2 regions of the Ochrobactrum sp. EDr1-4 genome follow, and region 1 is predicted to be linked to the other one. Evidence: predicted binding sites of a transcription regulator. Region 1 holds the regulator's gene; the other holds the start of a gene.
The links. Region 1 encodes LexA, which represses DNA repair genes until DNA is damaged. Its sites were predicted from a motif close to TGTTCNNNNTGTGTTCNG; they were not measured.

Region 1 (8,976 bases):
AGCAATGCGTTCCAGTTCCAGCGCAACATCAAGAAGCGGATCGTCCTTGATGCCGAGTTCGCCAAGAACTTCATGGCAGGTCTTCTGCATGATCTTAGCGCGTGGATCGTAATTCTTGTAAACGCGATGACCGAAGCCCATCAGACGGAACGGGTCGTTCTTGTCCTTAGCGCGTGCGATGAATTCTGGAATGCGGTCAACAGAGCCGATTTCAGCAAGCATGTTGAGCGCTGCTTCATTCGCACCGCCATGTGCAGGTCCCCAAAGGCAAGCAACACCAGCAGCGATACATGCAAATGGATTTGCACCCGACGAACCAGCAAGACGAACGGTCGAGGTCGATGCGTTTTGTTCGTGATCGGCGTGCAGGATGAAGATGCGGTCCATAGCGCGAGCGAGAACCGGATTGACCTTGTAATCGTCGCAAGGCACTGCAAAGCACATATGCAGGAAGTTTGCTGCGAAATCGAGGTCGTTCTTCGGATACATGAACGGCTGGCCGATGTGGTACTTATAGGCCATTGCAGCAAGGGTAGGCACCTTTGCGATCAGGCGGATCGAAGCAACCATGCGCTGATGCGGATCGGTGATATCGGTCGAGTCGTGATAGAACGCCGACATTGCGCCCACGCAGCCCACGATAACCGCCATTGGATGCGCGTCACGACGGAAGCCGCTAAAGAACTTCGTCATCTGCTCGTGCACCATCGTGTGACGTGTCACGCGATAATCGAAATCAGCCTTCTGGGTCGCTGTTGGCAGTTCGCCGTAAAGCAGCAGATAGCAAGTTTCGAGGAAGTCACCATGTTCAGCAAGCTGATCAATCGGATAGCCACGATAGAGCAGCACACCTTCATCACCATCGATATAGGTGATCTTGGATTCGCAAGAAGCAGTCGAGGTGAAACCTGGATCGTAGGTGAAGGCATTCGCATTCTTGTAAAGTGGACCGATGTCAACGACGTCCGGCCCGACAGTGCCTTGTCGTACAGGCAGGTCGAACGTTTTGCCGTCGAGGGTAAAGCTAGCTGTCTTATCTGACATCGTGTTTCCTTTCGTGTCCACTTTTGCTGCCCATGGCAGCTGAAATTTTAATCGTCTCTATAACTTGTCTTCTCAACTTCTACAGGTTTCGCACTTTCGCACGAAACCGATTTTTCAACGCATTATCCAAACGATTTCGACCGCCAAACTATCCCAATGATTTCGCGATGCAATGCGTATTTTGGTCTAATTAAGCCAGTTTTGTCACGTCAGCGTGAATGCTAACAGTTCAAACGATTTGATCTTTTACACGTGCAAGCGACTCTTCGCGACCAAGCACGAACAGAACATCGAATACACCCGGAGATGTCGCACGGCCAGTGAGCGCTGCGCGCAATGGTTGCGCAACCTTCCCAAGTTTGAGGCCAATAGTTTCTGCGTGTGCCCGAACCGCTGCATCGAGCGCTTCAACAGTCCATTCGCCGACTGATTCTAGATGCGGTAGGACACCTTTAAGAATTTCACGACCTTCATCATTGAGCAGGGATGCCGCTTTTTCGTCAAATGCAAGAGGACGCTTGGCGAAAATAAACTTCGCGCCATCTGCGAGCTCGACCAGTGTCTTCGCACGATCTTTCAGACCCGGCATGGCTGTCAGAAGCTGTGCACGTCCCTTTTCGTCAAGCGACGCTTCCAGTTCTTTGCCACCTTCGATTTCAGGCAGTACAGCGATCAATGCGTCAAACAGAGCCTTATCATCGCTGGCGCGCATATAAACGCCGTTGATGGCTTCCAGCTTCTGGAAGTCAAAACGCGCAGCACCCTTATTGATGTCGGTCACGTCGAACCATTCAATCATCTGCTCGGTCGACATGATTTCATCGTCGCCGTGGCTCCAGCCAAGGCGAACGAGATAGTTACGCAGTGCTTCCGGCAGGTAGCCCATCGCGCGATAAGCATCGACGCCAAGTGCACCATGACGCTTCGAAAGCTTGGCGCCATCCGCACCATGAATGAGCGGAATGTGCGACATCTGCGGGACTTCCCAGCCCATACCGTCATAAATCACGGTCTGGCGGGCAGCATTTGTCAGGTGGTCATCACCGCGGATGATGTGCGTAACGCCCATATCGTGATCGTCAACGACAACCGCGTGCATATAGGTTGGGTTGCCATCGGAACGAAGAATGATGAAATCATCGAGATCCTTGTTTGGGAAGCGGACATCGCCCTGCACCGCGTCGCGAACGACGGTTTCACCATCGCGAGGGGCTTTAATTCGGATAACTGGCTTTACGCCTGCAGGTGCTTCCGATGGATCACGATCGCGCCAGCGGCCATCATAGCGTGGTGGACGGCCTTCAGCGCGTGCTTTTTCGCGCATGTCTTCAAGTTCTTCGGGTGTTGCGTAACAATAGTAAGCTTTGCCGGTCGCAACGAGTTCTTCTGCTACTTCGCGGTGACGCGGTGCGCGCTTGAACTGTGAAATTGGTTCACCGTCCCAATCCAGACCAAGCCAGGTCAGGCCATCAAGAATGGCGGCGGTGGCTGCTTCGGAAGAACGCTCACGATCTGTATCTTCGATGCGTAGCAGCATCTTGCCGCCCGTATGCTTCGCATAGAGCCAGTTGAAAAGAGCCGTGCGGGCTCCGCCAATATGCAGATAACCCGTGGGCGAAGGGGCAAAACGGGTGACGACCGGTTTCGACATAACAGCTCCACTGTGTCAGAGCCTCGTTGAATTGCGGCAGGAAGCCGAGCGCGAGGCAGAATTTTGAATATGTAGTGCCCGTTTTCTCACAGTCCACGGGCGATAAGGACTCTCATTGCGAGAACCCTCTCGATTTTGATTGTGGTTCATGTAGCATAGGCAGCACGGTGTGCAAGCGTTTCCCAATTCTTTCGCACCGTTGGGACGTGCTTCTTTAGATGAAGCGCGGGCACTTTTGCAGTCAGGCGGGGGCATGACGGGCATAAGGGAAAGACAAGAGGTCAGCGAGCGGGCATTTGTCAAAGACATGCCTGAAGGTCTTGCGCGTGCCTTGCTTCCCGAACCGTGGTTACCAAACGAACGAGCTGACATTTATCCCGTCGCTTTACCGGGAAGGAAACTGACACCTTTCGAGCGTGTGCGGGAACTGCCGAGTAGTTCACGTCAGCTTTTCATTGCAGCGCTCAGTCGTGAAATAGGGCGCGGAATATTTTTTCTTCTTTTTCCCGTTTTTATGGGTTTGGGAGCTGTCGTCTATTTCACGCTCTCTTATGAGCCTGAATGGTTGCCCATTTTGTCTGTTATTGTGGCTGTTTGTTTAATACGGTTTTTATTCCGAAAATATTTCCTCGTATCACAAGCAGTAACACTCGTGTTGGCGGTATTATTGGGGATAGTTGCGGGAAAGTTCGAGACTGAACGACGAAGTACGCAATTGTTAGGTTCTGAGGTCGCAACGCGTATCACTGGCAGAGTTGTCGGCTTAGAATATCGCGATAACGGCAGTTGGCGTGTGACGCTCGAATTGCTTGAAACGCAAAGACCCAAACTTCGCTATTCGCCGCAACGCATCCGGATTACCGCGCGTGATATACCAGCCAAAACGGAAATTGGCAGCGGCTTGACTGGTTTCGCTCGCTTGCGTGTACCTTCTGGCCCTGTTCGACCAGGAAACTACGACTTTGCCTTTCATGCTTATTTCGGAGGGATAGGAGCGAATGGCTTCTTTTTGGGAACACCGAAAGTCGCTGATGTGCCAGCGCCAAGTGAGATATTTGCTAAAATTTCGGGCGCTATCGCCCAATTACGGGTGCATGTTTCTGAACGTATTGCGGAAGTGCTTTCAGGCGAGGATGGGAGTGTTGCTGCCGCGCTGATCGCCGGAGAACGAGCGGGGATAAGTGAAGAAACAAATGAGGATCTGCGCAAAGCGGGTCTCGCGCATATCTTGTCCATTTCCGGTTTACATATGGTGTTGGCTGCGGGTGTCGTGATGATGTCATTGCGATCAATATTCGCACTCGCGCCAGCGTTTAGTGCCAGATATCCGGTCAAAAAAATCGCTGCATTTCTCTCGCTTCTAAGCTGCACGTTCTATCTGGCAATGTCAGGTGCTGACGTCGCTGCACAACGAAGCTATGTGATGATTGTTGTGATGCTCTGCGCGTTGTTGGCGGACCGTGCGGCGATCAGTATGCGCAATTTGGCGATTGCCTCAGTGGCAATGATTGCAATCTCCCCGCATGAAATTCTGGGGCCAAGCTTTCAAATGTCGTTTTCAGCCACCGCAGGCCTGATTGCAGCATTTGCTTGGTGGAGCGATAGGAAATCTCGTAAACAAACAGCGATTGAAGATCGTCGCGCCAAGCCGCGCGGGATCGTTTCAAAAATGCTTATACCAGCTGTCGCGACGGGAGCGACGTCTATTGTTGCCGGTGTGGCCAGCGGAATTTTTGCAGCCTATCATTTCAATAATACGGCTCCGTTTGGACTCGTTGGCAACGTATTGGCGCTACCCGTTATCTCTATATTGGTTATGCCATTCGCAGTGTTGAGCCTGTTATTGATGCCGCTGCATCTCGATTGGCTACCATTGCAGATTATGGGCTTTGGCGTTTTACTGGTGAGACATATTGCAAGTTTTGTCGCCAGCTTTTCGCCAGATGGTAATCCGGGTGTTATGCCAGCAAGCACGCTTATTCTCTGGACACTGGCGCTTGTTATAGCGGTTGTGTTTACAACAAGGATGCGATGGTTGGCGTTACCGTTCGTAGTGATCGGACTTGCCATATTTATAAGAACACCGCTGCCAGATGTTCTTGTGAGTGAAGATGCGAAATTTGTGGCTGTTCGGCTGCCCGATGGAAATTTTGCGGTCAACCGTAGCAGGCCTCCAAAATTTACTGCGCAAAACTGGCAGACGGCCTATCTGATTAAAGAGTTTATTCCGCCGCAGGTGGTAAAAAAACAGAGCCCAATATCAGCTGAGGAAGCCTTTGTTTGCGAAGAAGGCTTGTGCACGATCCCGCTGCGGGACGGTAGAATGCTGTCTTATACCGCAGATGAAGGAATGAAAGAGGTTGCCTGCAACATTGGTGATGTCGTCATTCTTGCTATAGCCGGAAAGGAACTGAGCTGTGAGCGTTCCAATGTTTTGATGGTTGACCGACAGGAACTAGCCTTAAAAGGCACCTTGGAGCTCAGGCTGGGGTATAAGCTGCTACGTGTAAGCGCTTCTGCGATCAACTATGACGAAAACGGTATTACGCAAGAGAATAAAATTTACCGCTTCGCCCGAACCAAGACGACTAATTTAGCCGGCTACACTGATCAATTGACCTTTTCGGTCGATGCGCCAACGCGCCCGTGGCATTTGCATCGTCTCTATTCGCGAGCGGCGAGGGGGCTTCCTGATCGCGAATATCAAAAGAGAGCAGGCATTGAGAAAAGCAAAGCTTACGACGCGACACAAAACCTTACAGAATTCTCAGAGCCGCTTTAATTCATCGCACTGCTTAAGAGGAATCACAGTGAGCTGCACGTTTCCTCAAAATGCAGTCATTTAATAGCGCCGGATGAGACCGATTAGCTTACCCTGCACCCGCACACGATCTGGACCGAAAATGCGTGTTTCATAAGCGGGGTTAGCTGCTTCCAGAGCAATAGACGCACCTTTGCGACGGAAGCGCTTCAATGTTGCTTCCTCATCATCGACGAGTGCGACAACGATTTCTCCCGGATTGGCTGTCTCGCCGCGCTTAATGATGACGGTGTCGCCATCAAAAATTCCGGCCTCAATCATCGAGTCGCCTTTGACTTCCAGCGCATAATGCTCGCCAGCGCCCAGCATTTCGAGTGGCAGGCTGATAGAATGTGTTTGATTTTGAATTGCTGAGATTGGCACACCTGCTGCAATTCGCCCCATCATCGGTATGGAAACAGTCGCGGGAGCGTCATCATTTGCCGTAACAGGGGCAGGACGTACCGGCGGTGGTGGAGCTTTGCCGAGGCTTCCTTCGATGACACTTGGGGCGAACTTCTTTTGCGCGTTCAAGCCCGGAGCAATTGAATCTGGCAGGCGAAGAACTTCCAGCGCACGAGCGCGGTTGGGAAGCCGTCTGATAAAACCACGCTCTTCCAACGCCGTAATAAGGCGATGAATGCCCGATTTTGAAGCCAAATCGAGAGCCTCTTTCATCTCGTCAAACGACGGAGGGATGCCCGTCTCTTTAAGACGTTCATGAATGAACAGCAGAAGCTCGTGCTGTTTACGGGTCAACATGCGCTATACCCTCCGGACCAGAATCAAATAAAAACAAAACCAGAACGAACCCTATATGTTCCAGTCTTGTTCCGCAATGGTTTTAAAATGATTAATGGTCGAGAGAAGGGGCTGAGTTCTTTACAGCATCAAGATTGTGCAGGCATCGCCAGCGTCTGCTGCCGGGGCATGCTCATCCCGGATTAGCAATGCTTGAGAGCGAGCCAGTGCCGAAAGCATCGACGAATCCTGAACGGGGAAAGGTGTTGCAATCAGTGTGCCGTCAGATGCCTGACTAACGGTCGAGCGTACATAGTCGCGCCGGTGATCATTGGCTTTCATCGCCTCACCGAGCTTGGCTGGGCGTATATCTGCGTTCAGCTGCGTGCCGGAAAGTTTGGCGACAAGTGGGCGCAGATAAACAAGGCTGCATACAAGGCTGGAAACCGGATTTCCCGGAAGCCCGATAACATGCACTGTTTTGTCAGAAACTGTTTTGCGCCCATACATCAGCGGTTTACCGGGGCGCATTGCGATTTTCCAGAAATCGAGATCAACACCACAATTCTTTAAAGCGCCGTGAACGTAATCGCGATCTCCAACGGATGCGCCACCAATCGTCACCAGAATGTCGATGCCATCTGCAAAAGCTTCGCTGATTGCTGTTTCTATTTTGGCCGGATCATCAATGATGATGCCCATATCTTTCGGCTCACCACCTGCACGACGAACGATTTCCGCAATGCCGACACTGTTAGAGGCGACGATCTGGTCAGGGCCGGGGATTATTCCGGGCCGAACAAGTTCATCGCCGGTAGCGAGTATTGCGATACGCGGCTGACGAAACACTGAAATTTTTGCATTGCCGCTCGCTGCTGCAAGCGAAAGCGCTGGCGCATCAAGAGAACGACCGATTGGTAGCACCACGTCGCCGGGCGCAAAATCGAGGCCAGCGCGACGGATATGGCGGCCTACGTCTAATCCCTCACGAATCTTGAGCTTTTCACCTGATCGTTCAGTATCTTCCTGAATAACAATACTATCAGCACCAGTGGGCATGGGTGCGCCGGTAAAAATGCGTACGGCTTCGCCTCGTTTGAGCGCGCCTTCAAAGCGTTTGCCGGCAGCTGATTCGCCGATGACAATGAACTCAAGGGGATAGTTGATGCGTTCGGGCGCGATTATCGCATAGCCATCCATCGCCGAGCAATCAAAGGGAGGCTGTTGTAGTTTAGCCTGAACGTTTTCTGCAACGACCCGTCCGCCCGCCTCAAAAAGCGAGATTGTCTCTGTTCCATGCGGTTGAGCACTACTCAGAATGCGTGCAAGGGCTTCATCGACCGGTAACAGCGACATGGGGTTTCCTCTTGTCTGGATAATCAGGCTTTCCAGTCGCCCGACTTGCCGCCGCTTTTTGCCGAAACGCGAATATCGGTAATTTCCATATGGCGATCCACAGCTTTGGCCATGTCATAGATTGTCAGGCAGGTGACCGAAACGGCAGTCAGTGCTTCCATTTCAACGCCGGTACGACCTTTTAGTTTTGCGGTCGCAGACACGCGCAAGCCGGGCAGGGTTTGGTCGGGTTCGATCTCGACGGACACTTTGGTGAGCATCAGCGGATGACAGAGCGGAATAAGATCAGCGGTCTTTTTCGCCGCCATAATGCCAGCAAACCGTGCTGTGCCAATGACATCGCCTTTGGCTGCATTGCCGTCCAGAATGAGCGCCAGCGTTTCTGGCTTCATTCTGACAGCACCTTCGGCAGTCGCCACGCGGTCTGTCTCTGCCTTGTCGCCAACATCGACCATATGGGCGGCACCAGTCTGGTCGATATGGGTGAGCTTTGCCGTCATTATTTATGCCTTGCCAGTCAGAAGTTCGCGGGTGGCGCTGGCCACATCATCTTTGCGCATCAAGCTTTCGCCAATCAGGAATGTGCCAATATTCGACTTTTCGAGGCGCAGACAGTCATCATGGCTGAAGATGCCACTTTCGCCGACGAGGAGACGGTCCGAAGGTACCATTTTTGCAAGACGCTCTGAAACGGCGAGGTCGAGTTCGAAGGTACGCAGATTGCGGTTATTGACACCAACAAGACGCGATGAAAGTTTCAACGCGCGTTCGGTTTCTTCTTCGTCATGCACTTCAATCAGCGCATCCATGCCAAGCTCAAAGGCGGTTTCTTCAAGCGCTTTGGCGACATTGTCATCCACGCTTGCCAGAATGATCAGAATGCAATCCGCACCCCAACTGCGCGCTTCATAGACCTGATAAGTGTCGAACAGGAAATCCTTGCGCAGCGCAGGCAGTGAGCAAGCGTTGCGTGCGGCGGTAAGAAACTCCGGTGCGCCTTGAAACGAAGGTGTATCTGTCAGAACTGAAAGACAGGCCGCACCACCATCTTCATAGGCTTTTGCCAATGCGGGTGGATCAAAATCCGGACGGATAAGACCTTTTGACGGGCTTGCCTTCTTGATCTCGGCAATAAGAGCAAACTTGTTGGCAGCGCGCTTTGCTTCGAGTGCTTTGAGAAAACCACGCGTTGCTGGTTGATCCTTGGCCCGTGCCTTTACTTCATCAAGTGGAAGGCACGCCTTTGCAGCAGCGATTTCTTCGCGCTTATAGGCTTCAATTTTCCGCAGAATGTCGGTGGACATAATGTGATCCTCTCCGTCAGAGCGGCTTGTCGTTTGATACAGCGATAACTTTTTGCAGAACGGCCAGCGCCGCACCGCTA
Region 2 (8,976 bases), on a different contig from region 1:
AAAATATACGGGCAGATTATGCAAACAGGGCCTATAATGTATGGGACGGGTCCGGCTATGGCGTGACGCTCGGAGCCGCTTGCTACGGCCATTCAAAGAATGTGAGCGGCTTTGCTTGTCGCCGTGTATTGGACTTGAGTGGCTATGCCTTCCTGTCGGTTGGAAACATCATCGAAGATACCGCTGCACATGGTGGCGGTGTCGCTTATGACGGTGTCGAATTTTGGCCGATTGGCGCAACCGAACAAAACACCTGTGGGTCGCATGGCGGGGCGATGGATAATGTCTACCTCAACAGCAGCGGCTATTCGGTTGGCACTGTCCTCAATTTCAGAGGAAAAGCAGAGGTCGCCAAAGGGATTAACGGATGGGGCCGCATGCGTTCGCTTGTGCTTATACATGGCACAAGCGATGCAGACATGTCTGACCTCTACTATAATTCTCGCCAATTGGATACGCGCGCTTCAAACAGCAGAACCTACACAAGCGCCGCGAACCAATACCTCGACTATGCTATTAAATTCAGCGTCGATCAGATCGATGTGCAATCTGGCAAAAGGTGGAGTGCGTCCGGATTTAATCTAAAAGGTGTGGCGTTAGGTATTGTAGACATTGCCAGCATAGGTAATAGCATCCCCGGCTTCTCGCTCTCGGATATCCGGGCTGGCTACACGCAAGACGGCGGATCTACGGTGCCATTCCGCATAATCAATGTGCCTTCAGGTTGGACATTGGAAAACCCGATCATCATCGACGGTTTCTCTCTAATCAACGCATCGGGCTCCGCCACCCCAACCGTGCAGATATTCCCCGATCTCACAACGTTTTCGATGAGTTCTCGCGCTTACGTGAAATATAACAACACGTACTTTTTCAGCGTAGCTGATGATGCGGTTAAGTCACTTCCGGCACACCGGGGTGGTGAAGTGACAGTTTCATTGATAAATGCAGTCGGAACGAGTGCAGCTTACCGCATCCTTAATGGAGTAATCAAATCGGCCACAGCTGGTGATAACTCCCCTTTGCCGAATAGCTCTGGCGTCAATGTTGTCACTGGCCCGCTTAGTGGCACAACCGGGGCAGACGGTGCCATTAACGTGGCGCTTAATCCCGGCAGTAGTGGAGCGCTTCAAATTGAAAACAGGACTGGAGCAATCCGCTATCTTGCGCTTTCATCGCACATGACGATGTAATTCTATCCTGCCCCTTGAATTTGGTAGCTAATTTTGACTATTGGTCATCTATGTTGAAGGGGATTGGGTAATGTATGAGACTGTAGCTAAATTGCTGCCGCGTGACGTGAAAGAACAAATTAAGCGTCATGCGCCATTTCTAGTTAGAAAACCTGCACCGCTTATCAAAACTACCGAGGTCACAGAATTTGATCGCCCTTATATCAAGGACGGAAAAATGTGGTTTCATTTCAAGCCAAAGGCCAAAATAGACACGTTCAGCATATCTGTTCCGGACGATTTCAGCTGTCACAACGATCTAATTGCTACTTGTATCATCAGTATTTTTGGCGGGCTTTTCAAAAAAGTCCGTCTAAATTTCGAGGTTTCGACGGAATGTGTGGCTGTTTTAGAAGAAATTGCTGGCATTGAAATTTCGACTGCAGGTGTAATTGAGCCGTGGCAAGCTGGAACGACGCCTTTTCTGGCTTTCAGTGGGGGCTTTGACTCTCTGGCCGGATATTTGCTTTGTCCCGGATATTATAAGCTCGCATCAATCGATTTCGGGGGGATTTATGCGCGGGAGCGCGCATTCTTTGAAACGCTTGATACGACGATTATTGAGACTGATTTCCGAAGAACTGGCGACGGATCGTTTCACTGGATGTTCATGGGTGCCCCGCTTATTCTTCACGCGGACTACCTGAATATGAGCGGGATCGGGTTCGGGACGATTTTCGAAGCCGCTCCGGTGCATATGCAGCCAGCGGAATATAAGCACCAACCTATGAACGATTTCCGCCGTGCTGTTGGCTTGGGTGATTACACAATTACAAAGGGCCTAACAGAATTTGCAACGGTTCGTATCATCCAGAAACTTGCTCCGGATTTCGCAGAAGCTTCGTTGAAGTCTCTTGCGGATGAGGGTTCTGAAAAGAAATATCGAAAAGAACTGCTGCTTCGTATGGAGCTTGTGCGCGATGGCGTTGCAGGAAATGAAGTTTACGATGCTATATCGCTTCCAAAAAACAAAGTGAAAATAGGAAAGTCCTTTGCGCTGGACTTCCTTTACTACGCCTTTGCATCCAGTGATGCACATGAAACAGTGTATCGAGTTATTGAGAACCCGGAAGCATTGAAAGAGTTCCAAAGCACCGGAATAGATATGTCATGGGTAAACGCTTACAATCCATCGTTCATCAACCAAATTCCTTATGATAAAATCGGTGATACGATGAACAAGTTGCATGAAATCGGTGTGCCGATGTTTTCTCAAAAGGATTATGAGAACTACTCAAAATTCAGAGAATACTGGTTCTCAAAAAATTCATAATTCAATTGGTGTCATGCAGGCGGTTCCACTCTAGGTGCAAAAGGTGTTCCGCCTCCCATGCCCAATACAGTGGCCAAGCAAATCCAGAAGCAAGGCCTTCAGCAAAAAGGCATGCTCCCAACATCCGTCCGTCATAATCCGGATTTCGGCAATCTTTATTCAAAGGCGCGGACGCTAGGCCGGTGAACGCAGCAATTGCTAAATAGCCCCAAAGAACTGTAGCAGGTTCAAGTCTGAACATAGTAATTCCGTATACTGTCAATCGTTGTGGTTTCGATTAAGCGACAGTATGGCGGATTTAAGGTGCCATTTCAGTATATCGAGCGAAAACGACAATAGCACCTAATATCGCACTGAGAGTGAGCCCGACAGGGGATAAAGCGATAATCCAGCTCAAGAACCTGTGATGACGCGCTCGAAGATCTATCGTCATCCGCTCTGTTCGACTGAAGTTAAATAGTGCTGAAATGTAATATCCAACGATAGCGACTGGAATTGCATTTTGTAGGATAAGTGATCGTATCATTTAGCCTCCCGGTTCGGATGTTCATTTTTCCAAGCCGCTAATTAGCAGTTCAGCCATGGGCTTTGCAACTCATGTCGAAGTCGTCGCCCTTGAGGTATATCTTATGCCTGTCGCCAGATCCAGAAGCAGACACACATAGTTATCACAGCAGCTACAGTAAAAACTGCGATTTCGTCTTCAAGAACATCAATCAAAAACATTTGCCCCTCCGCGTTTGATGCAGAGTATAGCGGACTACTGTGAAAGAAAAACCCCGGCAGACGGTAGGTCAATCCGGGGTTCTACACCGAGGCAACTATGACGGGCGGCCTTGAGTGCACCTTATCTATTACAGAACATGCTTGAAAAGAAAAGCCTTGTCACAGCCCGCTGTATGACAAGGCTGCGCGTGGACAAGGAATGTAACATGTCTGGCGCCTCTGCAATCTAGCCGAGTATCCTGAAAAGAAAAGCCCCGGACGACTGGTGGTCGATATGTGCCGGGGCCGCGCTGGATAGATTGTCACCCCTCACCTGCGCCAGAAAATTGAAACACAGATAGTCACCAAAAGAAAGCCCCAGAGAATGGGGTTACTCTGGGGCTGAGCGTTCTTGAAGCGGGGGCTTCGTCCGCTCTCATCAATCATCTCACAAAAACAGGAAAACACAATGGATAGAACCGTACCAGCTGGCGCGGCGCTTCTGCTTGATTTCGTGCGCCTTATCGAAACGGGCAAAACCGATCGCTCTTCATACGATGTGATCTATGGTCACAATGAAGGAAAGATAACGAAGAAAATCACATCGATGTCGATCGATGAGTTGATCGGAATTCAGCCAACTTTCACAAAGCGCTTTAAGTCGTCGGCTGCGGGTGGTTATCAGTTCATGCGTAATACGCTGCTCGACTTGAAGGCGGAGTTACGCCTGCGTGGCGGGCAGATCATGGATCCTGATTTGCAGGATCGTCTCGGTTATCATCTCGCGATCCGTCGCGGCTACAATGATTTCATTGCTGGCAAGATCAGTCGCACTGAGTTCGGTCGGCGGTTAGCGCAAGAATGGGCTTCATTTCCTGTCCTTGCTCCGACGAAGGGCGCACACCGTGCATTGCAGCGGGGCGAAACATTCTATGCTGGTGATAAGCTCAATAAGGCTCTCGTTACACCGCAACGCATGGAAGCAATTCTTGATCAGGTGAAGGCGGCGGGAACTTCAGCTGTGGCTAGTGATGCTGTCGTCGTTGTTGAAAAGGTGCCAATCGTTGCAGATCCCGGTGAGCTTGGCGCACCTCCTGCGAAATCGAAAACCGTTATTGGCAATGCATTGACCGCCATAGGTATGGCGGTGACGGGTGTTGGCGCTTTCCTTGGCGGCCTGGATTGGCGCGTGCAGCTGTTCATCTGCGCTATGGTTGGTGGCTTTGCTGTATATGCAATCAAGCGGCGCTTCGATCTTTTTAAAGCGGTCAAAGACCTTTCCAATGAGTTTGCCTGATGGCAGTCATTTGGAAGGTCATTCCTGCCTGGCTAAAATACCTTATCGCCGGAATCGTCGCTGCCTGCATCATAGCGGGTGGCGGTTACCTGATCGGTAAGCGTGAAGGTCGGCAGCAAATCAAAACCGAACAACTGCAATCTGACATCAAAGCTGAACGTGAAAGGACGAAGGACGATGCGAAGCTCCGTTCTCTGTCGAACTATGATTTTTGTGTCTTGTCTCTTCGTCGTCGCGGCCTGCAACCCGCAGACTGTGAGCGGTTGCGCGGGGTGGCGGCAGAATAATCTCAGTGCGGCCGGATTGGTTGCGCTAACCACGGTGGATCGGGCAGGGGCCGAGCGCGTCGAGGGCAATGATGAAAACGGAAAGCGGCGGGGATGTTGGAAGTGAGTGAGGAGGGTAAGCAAGTGAATGGTCTAAGGCATGTTGAAAGCGTCTGGCAGCGTTTTGGCTCACTGATTAATACCGGCCTCATAGTTCTTGCGGCGCTCGGCGTGATCTGGAAGGGGGGTGGGTATGTTGAACGCGTCGAAACTGACATTCGCAGCAATGCGGCTGAGACAGCGAGAGTTGAGCGTGAGCAGGCTGCGAGGTGGACTACTCATGATGAGCTGCACAAAAACCGGCTCGCAGACGTTAAAGCGAATGATGCACGTTCTGATGAGAGAATGAAAAGCATCGAAAGTGACGTACGAAAAATCGCTGCTTCTTACGACAATCTCTCGTACCGCGTCACAACGAGCGAGCAGGCGATCCTATCGGTGACCCAAAGCAACAAAGAAACACAAGGCGCGCTTTCGCAACTCGGTGGTGATATGCGTGTGGTGAAAGAAATTCTTCAACGTATTGAAGCCGGTCAACGCCGCGTACCTCCTTAAACAACCCCGCTTCGGCGGGTTTTTTTGTTGTTCGCGGTGGGGGCGGATTAAAAAGCATAATTAAATCATATGGGCTAAATCTGCCCCACTTTTCTACAAGCGATTGAATTAGCTTGCTTTCCGTAGAACCTCCGGAACTCCGACCCCTACCGCATTATTCGTCTGGATCTGTTCCGGTGTAGCCGCGATACATGCCTGCCGAAACAACCTTAATGGCTGAAGCTGTTTCTTCAGCTGACCATCCAGCTGCAACCGCATCATCGATGAGATCACGTATGCCCGGAACGCCGGTGTCAGCTATTGCAGCTGCGGCATCAGCTTCCGATGTGCCTGATAATGTCGCTTGTTCGATCAAGTCTGCGATGCCTTGCGCAACAGCTTCCTGACAATCCAGATCTCGATCTGGGTAGTTTCCCGCTTGTTTAGGTTTCAAGATGGTGCTCTCCCTTTTAAAGAGATCAGGTAGCGCGCATATTACCTTCGTCCAGCCAAGGCGTCCTCGCCTTCCTGCTTATGTTCGTAGCAAAACCAAAGTTGACCATATTTCGTTTTGTAACCGTATGTGCCCCATGCTTTGCATCCGTCAGCATCGCACCAATGCTCCCACTTGCCTCCGGGCTTGGAAACGCGGCCATTATCTGTTCCGTATCCGCTCATGCTAACCCACCGACAAAGCCGCTCATTTCCTTAAGGCGCACCATGGATAGGCGCATCGTACCTTTGCAGCCGCGACCTTTACAGCGCGCCATGCTCTCGATCTGATCGAGATAGAGTTGCGAACGATCAACCGTCTCGCAGAGCAACAATTTATCGGTGTAGGCCAGACGGTTACATTTCCGGCAAATCAGTTCCAGCTTCTGATCATCTGCCAGATCGCCGACTTTGATGTGAGTTTTCCAGTTTCCCATCACCAAAAGTCCTCGGCTGAAGGAATGCGGGTGTAGCTGATCTTTCCGCCAACGTGTCCGCCTGCCGGTGGCTTCCATTCGCCCATACTGACGATTGTGCTGGAATATTTGCTGTTGAGCTTATCGACAGCACCATTGGCGCGTTCCCACTTCTGGCGCAGTTTGTCGTCATTATTGAGGAGATCAATCTGGCGCTCATCGGCTGGCGAAAGATCATATAGGGTGACGCCAACCCGGAAGATTGTCGTGCCTTTCGGAAACTCTCGGCGGACACGATTCCACAGCGCATTAAGACCAGCCAAGATGGCTTGATCGTCATTCACGACAGATAGTCCTTGTTTGCCCAGCCATGAGCCATCATGAATTGAAAGCCAGAGCCATAGACCTCCAGCATAGAAGTTTTCACGGCGCAGGCGACGCGCGGCCTTAGTGAGTAGCAGGCGTGAGATCTCGTAAGCGCCATCGATCTTGCGGGATTCTGGCGGCAGCACGCGCCCATGGCCAAACATCCCGCGCTGTTGCTCTGGCGCTTGGATGTCATATCCATGTAGGGCATACCAAAGTCGCTCACCGTTCACGTTGTTCCAGATCTTGCGCATATGCTTCGGCTGTAATGCGTAAAGCTGTTCTGTCGTGTAGATCCGGTTCTTGTAAAGCCGTTGCGCCAAGCTTGATCCGATACCGGGAATGTCTTCCAGCGGGATTTTCAGCAATGGCGCGGGCATCGATGCGGGATGCCAGATCGCAAGGCCGTTGCCATAGCTACCGTGACGCTTGCTTTCATCTTTCCCAGCCTTGCACGCGATCTTGGCCAACTGGCGGTTCGCAGCAAAACCAATCGAGCTGGTGATGTATGGTCCGATGTTGTCAGCAATAGCGGCTTTGATGCGGGCGGAAAGCAATTCAGGATCTCGCTTGCCGCTGTCGTCCAGAACGCACGTCAGCTCATCGATGCTCTTAGCGGTATCAATAGCGATGACCGTTTCGATCTCGCAGAGCAGGGCATTGTGCGCTCGTCGGTATAGATCTGGGTTCTGTGGCACGAGAATGAGATCCGGACAAACCCGAAGCGCGTCCTTGATTGGCATCACATTCTTCACACCCATCGCTTTCGCCTCTTTTGAGCAGGCGATCACGGCAGTTCGATTGGTGCCTTCAAAAGGAACGACACCGATTGGCCGACCTCGCAGACGCTTGTCGCACTGCTGCTCGACCGACGCGAAAAACCCGTCGAAGTCGAGGTACAGTCGTTCAATCGTCTCAGGCAGGCGCATTTCAAACTCCAGAAAACAGGGCGCACGAAACCTGTCCCGAGTGCATAGGCACTAAGGAACATATTCCGCGCTGTAGGGGAATGTTCCTAAAATGTTCTCATTTTGGAAAAGAGTCAATCAAGCTTTTTACGAGTGTGAAAATGCGGTGGAAATCCGGTTGATAAGCTGTGGGGAAATGCTGTTTGAGGAGGCGTTTTAACGCCTGTCAAAAGTTCCAACTTCCCATCATTAGCAACCCTATTGAGACGGCTTAAAGTTGGAACCGTTATTGAAAACCAAAGAAATCTTACATCCTTCTAAGCCGGTGGTCTTATTATGGAGCCGCTTTTATTGCATCGGACATTTAAAAGGTTACATGGATGAGAGGTATGAGTTCTAGTTCTCTCCGGTCTCGGAAGCCTTATCTCGACAAGATCAGAATTTCGGCTAATTTAGACTTAGAATCATCATCATTTAGGCGGCTCAGGGGCAGTAAATGAAATTAATCGACGTATTCACTCCAAACGATATTCCATCCTATACTTACGTTGGTCGTGAAGATTTGAAGCTGGAAGAGCATCTTAGAAATAATATGGAGATGCCGAAGACGATCGTATCAATAAGCGGTCCATCTAAGACCGGAAAAACCGTTCTAATTAAAAAAATAATTGATTATGACTATGTAATATATGTTCACGGGGCGGCAATCAACGCGGCTAGCAATCTTTGGGAGCAAGTTTTGCAGTGGATGGGTACGCCATTAAGCGAAACCAAATCCTTGGCCGATAATAATTCTATTGGCATGAGTGCTAGAGGTGAAGGTGGCGTGAGTGCTGTAGTAGTCAAAGGATCGTTTAGCGGCGGTGTAGACTATCGGCAGGGTCAGGCAAATACTGTAAGTTCAACTACAACAATCAATCCTCTAACACAGGTCATCAAAGAGGTGGCCAATAGCGATTTTGTAATCTTCATAGATGATTTTCACTATATAAAACCAGAAATCAGGACTGAGATCGGCAGGCAAGTAAAAGCGGCTGCTGATAATGGTGTAAAAATTCTGACTGCATCAGTTCCACATAGGTCTGACGATGTAGTGCGCAGCAATGAAGAACTTCGCGGTAGGGTTGCAGGCGTTGATATTGAACGCTGGAACAGCGATCATCTCGTTCAGATAGCTGACAAAGGATTTGAGGCACTGGGGATCGTTGTAAGCGAAGAGATTAAAAGACGTTTGGCAGATGAGGCGATGGGGTCTCCGCAACTCATGCAGACAATCTGCCTTAATCTCTGTCAGGTTTTGGGTGTTGTGGGTCCGACGAAAGATCTTGTGCATTATGAGGTTACAGAGGGCCAGATCGAGGATGGGTTGCGCAGGACTTCGGTCGTAACTGATTATACAAAGTTGCTTTCAAGTCTTCATGCAGGGC

Region 2: a site for LexA is predicted at 7,652-7,669, ahead of ACOZHT_RS15005 (Y-family DNA polymerase). Genes of this name have one in related genera too.

The regions. Positions count from the first base shown of each region.
Region 1 covers NZ_JBLZOF010000003.1:220,310-229,285, reverse strand. The annotation lists gene gltA (citrate synthase) at 1-1,044, opposite strand, end outside; gene gltX (glutamate--tRNA ligase) at 1,274-2,695, opposite strand; gene ACOZHT_RS12090 (ComEC/Rec2 family competence protein) at 2,949-5,477, shown strand; gene lexA (transcriptional repressor LexA) at 5,538-6,257, opposite strand; gene glp (gephyrin-like molybdotransferase Glp) at 6,378-7,592, opposite strand; gene moaC (cyclic pyranopterin monophosphate synthase MoaC) at 7,616-8,092, opposite strand; gene trpC (indole-3-glycerol phosphate synthase TrpC) at 8,096-8,896, opposite strand; gene trpD (anthranilate phosphoribosyltransferase) at 8,913-8,976, opposite strand, start outside.
Region 2 covers NZ_JBLZOF010000004.1:38,093-47,068, reverse strand. The annotation lists gene ACOZHT_RS15035 (hypothetical protein) at 1,264-2,505, shown strand; gene ACOZHT_RS15030 (hypothetical protein) at 3,680-4,507, shown strand; gene ACOZHT_RS15025 (hypothetical protein) at 4,507-4,794, shown strand; gene ACOZHT_RS15020 (hypothetical protein) at 4,897-5,388, shown strand; gene ACOZHT_RS15015 (hypothetical protein) at 5,543-5,821, opposite strand; gene ACOZHT_RS15010 (hypothetical protein) at 6,042-6,296, opposite strand; gene ACOZHT_RS15005 (Y-family DNA polymerase) at 6,296-7,570, opposite strand; gene ACOZHT_RS15000 (hypothetical protein) at 8,046-8,976, shown strand, end outside.